One region of the uncultured Phascolarctobacterium sp. genome, then DNA from elsewhere that is predicted to be linked to it. Evidence: riboswitches for the same ligand, from Rfam matches in the RefSeq annotation. Region 1 holds a riboswitch; the other holds the start of a gene.
The links. A riboswitch is a leader RNA that binds a small molecule or an ion and turns the genes downstream of it on or off. The one in region 1 is predicted to bind cobalamin.
Positions count from the first base shown of each region.

Region 1 (7,640 bases):
AAACTTAATCCTATCAGACTGATTATCAGCAAGCTTCTGTATTTATTTTTCAGAAAAAATTTCTGCATTTTCTGCTTCACTGTTCCATCCCCACTTACATAATTTCAATAATAAGTTCATGTTTTTCCAAATACAGTTCAAATATCAAACATTCACAAATACTTTCTTAATCGTTATAATAGACGGCACACATTGTGCCGCCTATTGATTTTAATTTTAGAAAGAATAATTGTAGGTTAATGTCCAATTGAATGGCAATCCATAATTTTCATAATCGTTTACGACATCTTTTTTGTCTAAAATATTATAGAAATTTAAGGCTACAGAGTTATTCTTATCTGCACTATATTGTAAAGTAGCATTAAGCATATTTCTATCAGGAAGTGCGTAATATCTATTTCCATGAGAAGTAATCTCGTGATAGTAACTATCATTTCTATCACCTAAGAATAAATAATTTAATCCGGCATTAAATTTATCTTTTTCATACCCTATACCAGCTACAAATTGCAACCTAGAATTATCCTGTACCCACTCTCCAGAATCATTGACTTCTGGGTTAGAATAAGTAACACCTAAATTATACTTCCAATTATCATTAACTAATTTAGTGTATTCAACTTCAATTCCTGTATTTCTGAAATCACCTTTATTAATTTGTATTTCAGCTTTAGTATTTGTACCAATACCTAATTCTTCTTCACTTGCCCATCCAAATTTATTACTGATGTCCATATTAAATACTGCTAATTTCAATGAACTAGTTTTAGTTATTTTTTTCATACCAGTTTCATATGTCCAGCCTTCTTGTGGTTTTAATCCTCTTGATTTTTTTAAATTATGTGCATCTTTATCAGTAGTATAGAATTGACTGTTCATTGCCGGCATAATAAATGATTTTCCAATATTAGTATACCATGATAATGTATCATTAAATTTATATAATGTTTGAATTTGAGGCAAAAATACATTTTGATCTGTGTCAAAATCATTTATAGTTTCACCACGCAATCCCAATGTTGCACTAAATTTAGGTGCAAACTGATGGGTATATGATGTGTAAAGTCCTAAACTTGTGCGATCCGATTTTTGAAAAGTATATTTATAGTTTTGATAAAAATCACGTTTAATTGCAATCCCTGCAATTAAATTATCTTTATCATCATTTAACAACCAACCTTTTTGTGTATCTGACGTTACATTATACATTTTATAAGAACCGCCGCCCAAAGAAAATTCTTTTACTGAATTTGTTTTTGAATTAGATGTAAACCAACGACGATTAAAAGAAAATACTGATTTCAATTTATTTTCTTGATCATCATAAACTAGACTAGCAGTATCTCTATTATCATCATATTTATAAGATGTTCCTAACGTATCAGTACCTGCTTTAGAACGATTTATCTGAAATCTATTAAGATCTGATTTTGAATGATTATAATTTAACGTCAAATTCTTCCCTAGATTACCTGTAATAAAAATATTTTCTTTTCTAGATTTCCCTAAAGTATTATAATTATTTTTTTTTGTTCCTGAAGAACTTGCATATTCTCCATAAGGGAATTTACGGGTTTGAGGATCAACTTCATCATAGTAATCTTTATCATAATAAACTGAAAAATATTCATTTTGATGCCCGACTGACCATTTATTAGTATAATTACCTAAAGTTCCCGATACCATAGTTTTTGGAGAGCCTGAAGCTTTTTTAGTAATTATATTAATTACGCCACCCATAGCTTCTGCACCATATAGAGTAGCATTAGACCCTCTAACAATTTCAATTTTTTCTATACTTTCTAGTGGAATATTAGATATTGCATTATAATTTAATAAATTCATTGGAGCACCATTTACTAGTACTAAGGTACCTTTATCTAGCCCACGAATTTTAGTTCTACTAGCAGAACCTCCATATTCTTGACCATTTGGTCCATATGACATACCATTAAACCCAATTTGTTGTGCCAAAAGTGTATCAACATTAACAGCACCACTTTTTTCAATTTCTTCTTTCCCTATTACGGTTACACTAGCCGGCGTATCCAAATCTCTCGTTTCCATTCTCTGCGCCGTTACGACCATTGGATCTAACGTAAATACTTGATTTGGTTCTTCAGCGTGTACCGTGTACCCCCCCCAGATGACATTGCCAGTTACCAGTGCTATCATCATAGCACTCTTACTCATACTCTTTTTCAACATACTCAACTTCCTTTCACAACTTTTTTATATTATTGAAATAAAGGCGTTTCCTGCACCCAGTCCTTATGGCCGCACAGTACTTTGCTTTTATTTGCAATCTGCAAAAATAAAAATACCTTTTGCCCAAGACAAAAGGTATTTACAGCTTAACAATAAAATATAAAGCCGGCTTATTACCTAACTGTCTCACGCAGCAGTAAATCAGTAATCATCAGGCAGTTCTTCTGACTTAAGTTCATTGCGCATTCAAGCCTTCCCAGATATATATATCCAGTGGCATAAGATGAATTTGCTCACTATTACAGCGACGGGATCGTGTGGGACTTACACCCAAAACTTCTCTATTAAGACCTGCGTCACCTGATGATAATATGCAGTTATAGTACAAATTATATATGAAAAGATTTAGTTTTTCAAGTAAATATGATTATTATATATCAATAAGTTTTAATATATTACTTTTTGATTATCTGGTTTGTTTATTACTTATTGGTATCGTCAGTATTATTAACAGCCTGAACACAAATTTCCAGCATCGCCTCTGCGAACGTTTTTTCTGGTACCGGTATTAATTCTCCGTTATTTGTTTTAGTTTCAAGCTTCGTCCCTTTGCTGCCATAAACATCCATTTGTTTTACACCATAGGTTTTATCTGCCACGTTAAATTGCATCAGCATTTCACAATACTGCACTTTTTCTTTTTTCGCCAGTTTTTCTGCATAAGTTTTATTCATTTTTTTCAGCAAATCTTTATCGGTAAAAACAGTTTTCACAACAACATTAACTAAATTTTTGTTTACAACACCGTTTTTTTCTTCTGGAAAATACAGTGAATCCATGTCATATGCATAAACGCCCATATTGTTTTCCAAAACAATCGACCAACGCGCTGCCTCAATTTCCTCGGCCGTAGGCTTGGGCATCATGCTGATTTCCCAATTGATAGGTGCTTCAGCATTCTTTTCTGCAGCACTGGCTGAAACCGCAAATAAGCACATCATGCAAATTGTCAGCAGCATTATGGATTTTTTCATCATATTACCTCCTGTTTAAACATCTAAATTACGTACTATTCTTAAAATCTGTTCCTGAGATAAACTGCGCAGGCTATAATAAGTTGCTCCCATTGCTTTGGCAACAGCTTTGGCCACACCCAGCTTAATAAAATCTGTTTCAGTATCAATAACGACGGAGGTAATTTTAGCCTTACGGATTTTTTCAGCCATTTTTAAGGCACACTCTACCGGATCACCACCGTTTTCTTCTATGGCATTAGCTCTGCCATCAGTTACTAAAATCAGGACCGGTTCTAACTCGCTGTCTTTTTTATTCAACATTCCCAAAGTTACCAGCGCCGTTGATAAGCCGTCTGCTAACGGAGTTTTGCCGCCTGTAGGCATTTCTGCCAAACACTTTTGTGCCAGATCGACGCTGCGTGTTATGGGCAGCAATAATTCGGCCTTTTGCCTGCGAAAAGCGACCATACCAACGCGATCACGTTTCTGATATGCTTCCTGCAGCATATAGAAAATAGCGCCTTTTACAGCGCGCATCCGTTCACGCGCACCCATTGATCCACTGGCATCAACTGCAAATAAAAATGTATTGCCGATACGTTTTTCTCGTACTTTTTGCCGTAAATCTTCACTTTTAATATTCAGGGCGCAACCATTATCTTCACGCAGACGCTGAAATGGCGCCGCAGCCCTGATAGTGGCATCAAAAGCCAAATCTTCCACTTTTATTTTCGGCATCTCGGCCCTGACATAACGGCCCTGTTTCAGATCTGTCTTAGTAGTGCTGCGTTTGCCGCTGCCACGACGGACATTACGATCCTTGCCTAAGTCCAGAACCATTTTAGGAAGCTTGAAATTTTTATCAATATCTGCAATCTGCTCTTCCGGTGCTAACTGATTTTTGTCATTGTCAGGAGTCTGTTCTTCTTTTTCTTTGTCATCCTCCTGATTGTCGTCATCATCACTGTTATCTTCCCCGTCACCATCATCTTCATTATCATCAAGCGGTGGTGGAGTCAGCGGTGATTCTTCCGAATCTTCATCATTATCCTCGTTTTCGTCCTGATCCTGCTGTTCATTTTCATCAGGTTGTTCTTCTTCCTGCTGCTCCGGCTCTTCCTGCTGTTGTTCTGGCGGCTTACGCATACGATGTGGCAGCACGAACATAGCAGCTTCTTCCACGTCTTTTGGCAAAACATAATTTCTTTCTGCTAAAGCTGCTATAGCTTTAGCGGCTTCCAAAAGATATATTTCCGCTCTATGACCGGCACAGAAAGCCTGCGCACACATTTGTGCCGCCAGCTGCATCATAGCTTCCGATACTTCTATCGCATCTACAATGCTCCGTGCCAAAGCAATCTTTGCAGCTAATTTTTCTGTTTCATCATAATAACTGTTTCTAAAGCTTTGTATATCAGAACCATAGGCAAGAGAACGCTTCATTATTTCTGTACGTACTACCACATCTTTCTCACTTTGAGCGTCAACATACATACCAAACCGGTCTAATATATGACCTGGCAAAACTCCTTCTTCAGGGTTCATTGTGCCGATCACAGTATAAGCTACAGAATGAGTAAAAGAAATACCATCACGCTCAACCTGATTGATACCAGAGGCATTAGCATCCAAAACTGCAGTCAGCAATTCCTGCCGCAATAAATTTGCTTCATCAATATACAAAATATTATCTGTGGCTCTGCTTAATATCCCAGGCGAAAATCTGCGTTCACCTTTACTGACAGCGTATTCAATATCGATACTGCCAAAAAGCATATCTTCCGTAGCATTAAGCGGCAAATCCACTATCTTCTGTGCGCCGATGATTTCTTTAGCGGCACGCACCAATGTAGATTTAGCAGTCCCTTTTTCACCGCCAATCAAAAGGCCACCAGCCTTTTGATTTACTAAAGCGATCTGCAGAGCTTTTTTTAGCTGCTCCTGTCCAACTACTGCCACAAAAGGATAAATAGCATTAGTCAGCATTTATAACGCTCCTTTAGCCCCAGCGGACAAAATACTTTCAACCTTATCCCAATCCAATTGTCCCTCTTCAAAAGGACGACGACGCATACGATGCGGCAATACTAATTTGGCAGCATTTTTTACGTCTTCCAGTTCCACTTCTTTGCGTCCATTAAAAGCCGCCAGTGTCAATGCTGTTTTAATTACAGTGATATCAGCGCGGTGTCCGTCAACGCCAAGTTCTACGGCTAATTCAGCAACTGTTTCCAATAGTTCGTCGCTGATAGCTACCTGCGGTAATAATCTGCTGGCCTGTGTAATTTTAGCGGCAAGCTCTTCCTGCTCCTGCTGATAACCAGCAATAAAAGTATCAGCATCCTGTTCATAAGCCAAACGACGTTTAATTACTTCAACACGCTGCGCAGGATCATGCTCGCCTGTAACGACTACTGACAGGCCAAAACGATCCAAAAGCTGCGGACGAATATCGCCTTCTTCGGGATTCATCGTACCAACCAAAACAAAACGAGCAGGATGCGAATAGGAAACGCCTTCACGCTCAACTGTATTGATACCCATAGCTGCAGCATCCAACAATACATCTACAACATGGTCATCAAGTAAATTTATTTCATCAACATACAAAATATTACGGTTTGCCTGCGCTAAAATGCCAGCTTCAAATTTTTTCTCACCATGCTTGATCGCATGTTCAATATCTAAAGTGCCAACGACGCGATCTTCCGTCGCACTTACAGGCAACTCAACTACACGCATTTTTACAGTATCGGCAGCTAATTTATTATCCTCTGTATATTTAGATGCACAATCTTCGCATAACAGATTGGGATCTGCCGGGTCGCAATGAAATTTACATCCATGCACAGCTTCCATAGCCGGCAGCAATTCGGCCAAAGCACGTACCGCCGTTGACTTGGCAGTGCCTTTTTCACCCTTTATCAAAACGCCGCCCAACGCCGGATTGATTACATTCAGTATCAATGACATTTTCATGTCCTCTTGTCCTACAATAGCTGTAAATGGATAAACTGCTGTTCTTTTCACTGTAACTCCTCCTAAAATCAAATAGATATTAGTAATATATCTTCATAAGAAAACCATTACAAATAACTTACCATATTATACTAAACCATATACCACGTATATAGTCAAATTCTAAAGACTGATAATTTCAAATTTATCAGATAAAATCTTACCGGACTCTTCATCCAATTCAAACAATAAAATAGCCTGCTTACCATTATAACTCAGCTTGGTTTTGCCATTTTCGATAGCAACACTCTGTCCGACATTCATATCCATCCATTCAGTCATTCCTGTCTGATTACAAACAAGCATTGGTAATCCTGTAACTTCTGAACATTTTTCCCACGCTCCTAACGGATTACCACAAACCTGCGTCGGCGGCCAGGCTGCTATGTCAATAATTATCCGGGCACCCTTTTTCTGCATTTCCTGTGCATGCTCGCTATACCAGGCATCAGCACATACCAAGGCACCTACTTTGATATTACCACAATCTACAGGCTCCAGTGCATCAGCCCTTGAAGCCCATGCTTCCGCACCAATTCCATGTGAAATAAGTTTGCGGTGTTTACCGCAAATATTCCCTTCGGGATCAAAAATAATGCAGGAATTAAAATTACACTTCAAACCATCATCATATTCACCACAGCCTAAAAACAAAAATAGACCATAAGCTTTGACCAACGCCAATAAATGGCTTAGTTTAACAGACGGCTGTTTATCTACTTTTGTGTCAGGGTTCAATTTGTAAAAATAATAGCCCTGCACTGCCGTTTCAGGTGTGATCACCCAATTAGCTCCATTATCGGCAGCAATTCGGACAGCTTTTTCCAGCAGCTCTATATTCTTATGTTCAGGTCCCTGACTGACTTCTAAATGGCATAGTGCGATTTTCATAAAGACTCCTTTTTATTAAAGTTTTCTGGATATATGGCCCTGGCAATATCTTCTACAGCATCTACTGTATATTGTGAAACCGCTAAAGCACGGGCTGCCGGAATCATTATAACATTTTTATTTCTACCTGCTTTAGTTGTCTGATAAGAAGGATTTGATAAAATTTCTGCTTTAATCTGTTCCGGATCATGTTTCCCATCATAATTCCATACTGGTATCACAAAAGCATCAGGATTTAACCTCACAACCTCCTCTTGTGATAAAATACAGGACTTATCATAATGTAAATCTTCAGTAGCATCTTTGACATTAGCATGACGGCATACATCCATAAAGGAACTTTCCGGCCTGTAAAAAACTCCATTGCTCCTGACAAATACCACTCTTTTCTGCTCAGAAGGTTTTATGCTGTTCACTTTATCTTTAACAGACATCAATTTACTATCCATCTGCTTGATTAATTTTTCTGCTTGATTCGGTTCACCTACTAATATTGCAATATCCTTA
Region 1 covers NZ_CATWDQ010000001.1:62,033-69,672, reverse strand. Annotated here, with positions in the region: gene Q4G98_RS00250 (TonB-dependent siderophore receptor) at 217-2,208, opposite strand; cobalamin riboswitch at 2,405-2,587, opposite strand; gene Q4G98_RS00245 (hypothetical protein) at 2,691-3,242, opposite strand; gene Q4G98_RS00240 (VWA domain-containing protein) at 3,258-5,210, opposite strand; gene Q4G98_RS00235 (ATP-binding protein) at 5,211-6,254, opposite strand; gene Q4G98_RS00230 (carbon-nitrogen hydrolase family protein) at 6,366-7,133, opposite strand; gene Q4G98_RS00225 (ABC transporter substrate-binding protein) at 7,130-7,640, opposite strand, start outside.

Region 2 (7,640 bases), on a different contig from region 1:
GCGAGGTTATAGCACATCAGTGATAATTTGGTGGGGATACTGTTGATTTTGGTTTTATAGGTCACGCCCAGATCGAAAGTCATATAAGAGGGCGCATAGAAATGTCTGCTGCTGTCAGTGTTATATAAAGGGCTGCTGCCAGTATACAAAGCCCGGCCGATAATGCTGAAGTTTTCGTCAGCCTTGTATTCCAGTGCCGCAGAACCGCTCCATTTGGGTTGTCCGGACTCCTGTACGCCATCTTTAGAGCCTTTGACGGTTTTTTCGTATTTGGCATCCATATAGGCAATGCCGGCCATTACGTTCCATTTGGAAGCGATAGCGCCGTTGAAGCTGAGCTCGATGCCGCGGTGCTTGACTTCGCCGTCCTGACGGAAGAAGTCTTTGCCACCGGCAGGATTAGTGACAGCGATATTATTGGCCTGCTTGATGTCGAACAAAGCCAGCGTCGTCAAAAATCCTTTGTTCAAATATTTTACGCCCAGCTCACTTTGCTTGGTTTTAGAAGGCGGCAGGATCTCGCCGGCATTTTCATAGGTGCTGCCGGCAACGGCGCCCAGGTCGAAATTCTCCGAATGGCTGCCGTACAGCATAATTTTCTCGTTGGGATTATAGGTCAGGGCATATGTGGGGCTGGTAGCGTCCGACGTGACCGAGGAAGTCGCCTGTCCGGTCGTAGGGCTGTAGGAGGTGGAAGTGCCCTGATGCTTATGCACGCCTAAAACGGCGCCCCATTTTTCATATTTCAGGCTGTCAACAAAGGAAATGCCCCAGATACTGGTCTTATTGTTCAAATAGGTTTTGTAGCTGCCGTCGGGCATTCCGGTCTGGTCGATCGCGCCGGTATAAATATTGCCGGTGCCCAACTGGCCAAAGCCCGAGTAGCCCAGCGGCGTGCTGGCGTCGCGGTTGCGCCAGGCTTTGTCGATCGCCAGCGTGGCTTCATGCTTCACAGCGCCAGTCGCAAATTTGCCGGAGGTGCCGATCTGCGCGTAGTAGGCTTTTTGCGGCGTCGCCGACGACTGGTAATTCAGGTCATAGTTGCCGGCGTCGTCTTTGATAGTGAAAGCGCTGTTTTGACCCATGACGTTTTTATTCAGCTTATTGTTGTTCAGGCCGCCGTTAAAGAAGAGCTTCCAGTCATCATTCAGCTTTTGTTCGTGGTTCAAAACCATGAAGTAGCCGTAAGCGCCTTTTTCCATACCGTCAAAGGCGTAATTTTTGCTGCCGTTGATAGTGCTGGGGAAATTTTTGACGTTAGGGCCGATCTTGAACCAGCGCATACCGTTTTTAATATCAATATCCCTGTACCCGGCCAAAAAGTTGGTAGTGCTTCTGTCATCGCGGTGGTCAAGGTTCATATAGATGCCTTTGGCTTTGATGTCGGTTTTATCAACAGAGGTTTCGCCGTTCAAAAGCTCGGTGTTGATCCGCAGTCCCCAGGCTTTGTCTTTGCCGAAGCGGCTGCCAAGATCCAGGTATTCGCCGAAGGAACCTTTGCCGGAAAAAGTTTGTTTGTAGCGGAACAGCGGCTGCTCGCCTGCTTTTTTGGAGATCAGGTTGATAATGCCGCCAGCAGTCGAGGATTCGTACTGGACGCCGCTGCCGCTGATACCGGTATTGGGGCCGGCGGTGACGTCGACCCTTTCAAAGGCCGCCATCGGCACGTTGAACTGCGTCAGCATCCCATGGACGCCATTGACGTACATACTGGTGCCGTTGGCCCGGAAGCCGCGGATAGTAAAATCGTTGTGCAAAACGCTGCCGGCCTGCCTGATAGCGGGGACGCCGACTAAAATATTATCTAAGGGCTGCGTCGGCCCGCCAAAAAGATCTAAAGTTTTGGCTGAGATATTTGTCTGGCTGAAAGGAACTTCCATAATACTTTTATCGCCTAAAATACCGATGCTGCCTTTGGTTTTGACAAAGCCGCCGGGCAGGGCATCTCTGTCGGCTTCGACGATGACTTCGTCCAGATCGTGCGTCAGTGTTTCTTCCGCACCGGCCGGCAGTACAAAGCCGACACTGGCAATGGCGCACAGCACGGCCATTGTCAAAAATTTTTGCTTCCCATTCATCTTGTTCAACACTTCCTTTTAGTTTTTTATCTGTAATTGTGTTGACCGAGCTGTCCGAGTTTCGCGTGTCAAAACAATCAAGAGCAAAAAAAGACGCTTTTCTGCGCCTAAAGGCAGAAAAGCGTAAAACGACTTACAACTCTCTGGCCTGTCGTTCGCAGGATGGAGCAGACTATGATCAGGCAGTTCTTCTGGCTCTGCGTCATCGCTTGCCTCGCCTTCCCGGTTTCCCAGTGGCATCGTGAGGTTTGCTCGGCATTACAGCGGCGGGACCGCATCGGTATTGCACCGATTTCTCTGTTAGGCAATAATGCACCTGATCACTTATATTAGATTAAATAGAAATTTATAAGCTGTTGAAAATTTAAATTACGTGATGTATTATAGCATTCGTCACATTCCTTAGCAAGTAAAAGTTTTTAATAAGAATGTTATAACAACTTTAAAGCAATATATATAAGCATAAAAGAAATTAAAGCTGGCGCTGGTTTTGCTGCTGCTGCTTGCTTAGTGCATAACAGCATGGTTTTTTAAGAAACGTAGAGCATATATCCTATTGGGAATAAATACTTGCCTGTCTGATGAAAATATTAAACTTTCGCTTTGTATTATAGCATTTTGCCCCCCCCCCGCAAGCAAAAGTTTTCTGTAGACGCATAATTTGAAAAATTAACAGTTAAAGGGCAAAAAAATACAGCGTCCGGGTTGACCGGACACTGTGGTAAAATTGTTAGGTGATATATTTGTCAAACGAGTTTGCCGCCGCGCATTTGCAGCTGACGGTCACACATATAACGGATCACATCGTGATCGTGGGAGATAAAAAGAAAGGCCATCTGCTGCTGTTGTCGGATACTTTTTAACAAATGCAGGATCTGCGCCTGCACGGAAATATCCAGCATCGAGGTCGGCTCGTCTAAAATCAGCAGCTGCGGTTTGAGCAAAAGTGCCCGGGCGATGCTCAGGCGCTGTACTTCGCCGCCGCTGACCTGATGCGGATAACGGTCCAGCAGTGCTGGTGACAGCTTGACTGTTGACAGGGCAGATTCAATGATCTCGCTGTTGTCAGGCAGCCCGAAGATCTGCAGTGGTTCACGCAGGCTGGCGCCTAACTTCAGCAGCGGGTCAAAAAAGCTTTCTGGCCGCTGCGAGATAAACTGTACCTGCTGGCGAAAGGGTTTCAGCTGTGCCTGTGACAGCGTGGTCAGGTCCTGCGACCGGAAGATGATCCGCCCGCTGTCTGCCGGCAGCAGCCGCAGCAGGATTCGTGCCAGCGTGCTTTTGCCGCAGCCGCTGGGGCCCATCAGTCCCAGCGCTTCGCCGGACTGGATCGTAAGGCTGCAGTTTCGCAAAACGTCGTAGTGCTTGCCGCTGCTGCGGTCCCAATATTTTTTGGAAATGTCTACAGCTTCAAGCATAGAGGAAGCACCTCACTTTCGCAGTGCCGCTGTCATAGACCGGCGGCACTGCCTGCAGGCAGCGTTCATGGCAGCTGGCGCAGCGCGGCGCAAACCGGCAGCCGGGCAGTTCCTCCTGCGGTAACGGCGGCAGTCCCGGCAAGGGCTGAAAGCCGTTTTCCGGCAGGGCGGCCAGAAAGGCCTGCGTATAGGGATGCCGCGGGTCTGTGAGGACCTGAGGGCCGTATTCGACGATCTGTCCGGCATACATCACGGCGATGTTGGCACAGATAGAGCGTGCCAGCTGCAGGTCGTGGGTGATGATGAGCATACCCAGCTGCTGGCCGGTTTTTATTTTCTGCAGATTTTCATAAACAACGCCGCAGGCTGTTTCGTCCAGTCCTTTGGTCGGTTCATCGGCCAAAAGCCAGTTGGGAGAGCAGCAAATGCTCATGGCACACAGTACGCGTTGCAGCATACCTCCCGAAAGTTCGTGCGGATAGGCGGCAAGCACGCGTGCGGCGTCAGGTAGTCCGAAGAAGTCCAGCAGCTGTTGTTTGCGCTGATCGGTTTTATCCCTGATCCCGGCGGTCTGCAGAATGTCGTCAAACTGTCTGCCGATACGGCGCAGCGGGTTGAGAGAGTCGCCGGGATTTTGAGGTATGAGGGCGATTTGCTGACCGTAAAAACCGGGCAGGGCAGTGTTGTCTGCCAGAATATCCGTGCCGCGGTAAAAGATGCTGCCGCTGCGGGTGACATAATCAGGCAGGATGCCTAAGACTGCCTGCCCCAAAATCGCCGATGATCCCGGTGATCTGGCCGTGGCGGAAACAGATGTCGACGCCGTCGACGGCCCTAACCAGGCCGCCGGGAACGGGAAAGTGCACGTACAGCTGCTGCAGCGTCAGGTCAAGCGTGGCTGTGGAGTTTAAAGTTACCATTTGCGCACCTCGCTAAAGCGTACATCCAGCCTGTCACGCAGAAATTCGCCCAGATTGTTGATGGCATAGATCAGGAAAAAGATGCAGGCGCCGGGAATCAAAATCAGATGCGGCGAACTGCGGTAATATAAAACGGCGTCGCTGACCATCACGCTCCAGTCAGGCGTCGGCGGCTGTACGCCCAGGCCGAGAAAGCTGAGTCCGGCGATAGAGAGGATGCCGCGGCCTACCCTGATCGTGAAGAGGATCAGCAGCTTGTTGACGATATTGGGAATGATGTGGCGCAGCAGCAGCCGTCGGTCGCCGCAGCCCAGACAACGCAGCCCTTCGATGAAAGGCTCTTCTTTAAGCTGCATCACTTCGGCGCGCACGATGCGGGAAAAACCGGCCCAGGAGGTGATGACCAGCGCCAGCACCAGACTTTTGATGCTGGGACCGAAAATGCCGGCGATAGCGATCATAAAGCAGCTGCCGGGGATACCCTGAAAAATATTGCTCAGGATCGTGAAGAAAAGATCCAGCTTGCCGCCGTAAAAACCACAGCAAAGACCGATCACAAGTCCGACGCCAAGCGAAAGGACCGCAGAGGCCAGTGACAGCAGGATCGAGGCCCGGCCGCCGTAAAGGATGCGGCTGAACATATCGCGCCCCAGTGCGTCCGTACCAAAAAAATGCTGCCAGGAGGGCGGCTGCAGCCGGCTTGCCATATCCGGCTCAAAGGGATTGTGAGTTACCAGGAGCGGGGCCAGCAGGCTGGTGCCGATGATGAGCAGCAGGAGGCCGGCGGCGCAGTAAAATTGCAGGTTTGATTTTTTCATGACCGCTCACCCAGCTTTACCTTGGGATTGAGATAGGCGATCAGCAGATCGACCGCCACCATTACCAGGATCAGAGTGCAGCCGCTGACCAGAACGTAAGCCTGCAGCACCGGGTAATCACGGTAACGGATCGCTTCCAGCGCCATGCTGCTGATACCGGGGATCGCAAAAATACTTTCGGCGATCACGGAGCCACCCAGAACGCTGGCAAAATAATTGCCCAGCAGGGCGATAACGGGGATGATGGCATTAGGCAGGGCATAGCGGGTGAGCAGATTGACCTTGCTGATGCCGCGTGCTTTGGCTACCAGAAAATACTGCCGGCCGAATTCGGTCAGCAGAGCGCCGCGCATAAAGCGGCAGACTGTGGCCAGCGTGGCAAAGGCCAGAACGAAGGCCGGCAGCAGAAAATATTTCAGGCTGCCGGTGCCGCTGGTAGGCAGCCAGCGCAGCTGCTCGCTGAAAACAAGGATCAGGACCAGCGCCAGCCAGAAGCCGGGGATCGAGAGCATGATATTAGTCAGGCTTTTGACGAAATTATCAAAAAAACTGCCGCGGTAAACAGCGCAGACGCTGCCCAGAAAAATGCCGCCTACACCGGCCATTACAAGTGCCAGCACGGCCAGTTCCAGCGTTACGGGCAGACGCTGCATGATCTCGGCGGCGATGTCGCGTCCGGTGATATAACTGGTGCCCAGGTCGCCCTGCAGAACGCCCAGCAGCCACAGACCGTAGCGCAGCCACAGCGGTTTATCAAGGCCCAGCTCGGTACGCATGGCCGCTATTTGTTCTTCTGTGGGGGCATACAGTCCGTCCTGGTTCAAAACGAATTCGGCAGGATCGCCGGGCGATAAAACGCCCAGAATAAAGGCCAGCAAACTGATGCCCAACAGTACTGGTACGGCAGTCAGGAGCCGTTGGCAGCAATATCTGATCATGGGTCGCTCAACTCGATTCTTGCTAAATTAACGCCGTAAACCAGCGCGTCGTAATTTTTTAAGCGTTTGCTGTAGGCCACGATGCTGCGATCATTGAACAGCGGCACTACAGGCTGGTCTTTTATGGAAATCAGCTGCAGCCGGTCATAAATGGCGCGGCGTTTAGCTTCATCGACGCAGTGCTTGGCCTCCTGCAGTAAAGCGGCGACCTCGGGATTGGCATAGCCCAGGCAGCTGATCTTATTGCGGCTGCCGTCAGGCATCATAAAGGTGTAAAAAATGCTGTAAGGATCGCCGTTGGGCAGGCCCTGCTGCACACGGGCCATATCATAATCGCCCCGGCGCATCTGCCGGGCCATGGTGGCGTATTCCAGCGACTGGATCGTCACATCAAGGCCAATCTTTTGCAGCCAGTAAGCGATCAGTTCGGCTTCGCCCTTTTGCAGCGGTTCGCCGCCGTTGATACAGTAGACGACCTCACAGCGCTTGTCGCCCAACACCTCGCGGGCCAGACTGCGCGCTTTGGCAGGGTCGTATTCCACCGGATGATCCTTATAATAAGGACTGGTATAGTTCAAAATATTGGCAGTCGGCTCGGCATAATTCAGATATAACGCCTGCACCAGATCTTTTCTGTCGATCGCCAGGCTGACGGCCTGACGCATCCGTACATCGTTAAAGGGAAATTTGCTGCCGTTCAGGGCCAAAAAGCGGATCATCGTTGATTTATTGGTCGAGATAGCAAAACGGTCGTCCTGTTTGATCTCCTCCGCCAGAAAGGGCGGAATAGCGTTGATGTCCAGCACACCTGCGATCTCGCCTGCCTTTAAGGCCGCATAGCGGACGTCGGGATTGGGGATGTTCCTGACGATGATCTCAGGCACATGGGCCTTGTCACCGTAATAGGTGTCGCTGCGGGTCAGCCTGACATATTTGTTCAGCACGTTTTCCGTGATCTTATAAGGGCCTGTGCCGATAGCAAAGCCCTGAAAATTGCCGTCGGGGGCAAAACATTCCGGGGCATAGACAGGGCTGCCGAAATCGATCATTTTGTAAAGCTGGTTGACGTTGGGCTCGGCAAAAAGAAACCGCAGCGTATAGTCGTCGATTTTTTCGTAACGCAGCAGCGAAGGATAAAAGGTTTTGATGTCCAGTCCGTAAAAGGAAGAACGCTTGACGCCTAACTTCATCCGTTCAAAATTTTGGATAACGGCATCGGCGTTGAACGGGCTGCCGTTATGAAACTGCACACCCCGGCGCAAATGGAAGATCCATTCTTTACCGCCGTCCTTCATTTCCCAGCTTATGGCCAGGCTGGGCTTGGGCCGGCCGTTTTCGTCCTTGGTGATCAGCGGTTCCCAAACACCTAAAATCTTGCTGCAATAATAACCGTCCTTTTCGCCGGGGGCCAGGTGCCGGCCGGCGGCCAAAACGACGGCGCTGCTGTCTGCTGTGATATTTTTTTCCT
Region 2 covers NZ_CATWDQ010000014.1:3,463-11,102, reverse strand. Annotated here, with positions in the region: gene Q4G98_RS09725 (TonB-dependent siderophore receptor) at 1-2,078, opposite strand, end outside; cobalamin riboswitch at 2,242-2,413, opposite strand; gene Q4G98_RS09720 (ABC transporter ATP-binding protein) at 2,825-3,496, opposite strand; gene Q4G98_RS09715 (ABC transporter ATP-binding protein) at 3,489-4,268, opposite strand; gene Q4G98_RS09710 (hypothetical protein) at 4,246-4,407, shown strand; gene Q4G98_RS09705 (ABC transporter permease) at 4,410-5,234, opposite strand; gene Q4G98_RS09700 (ABC transporter permease) at 5,231-6,172, opposite strand; gene Q4G98_RS09695 (ABC transporter substrate-binding protein) at 6,169-7,640, opposite strand, start outside.
Region 2: another riboswitch for cobalamin. It lies ahead of Q4G98_RS09725 (TonB-dependent siderophore receptor); the one in region 1 lies ahead of Q4G98_RS00250 (TonB-dependent siderophore receptor).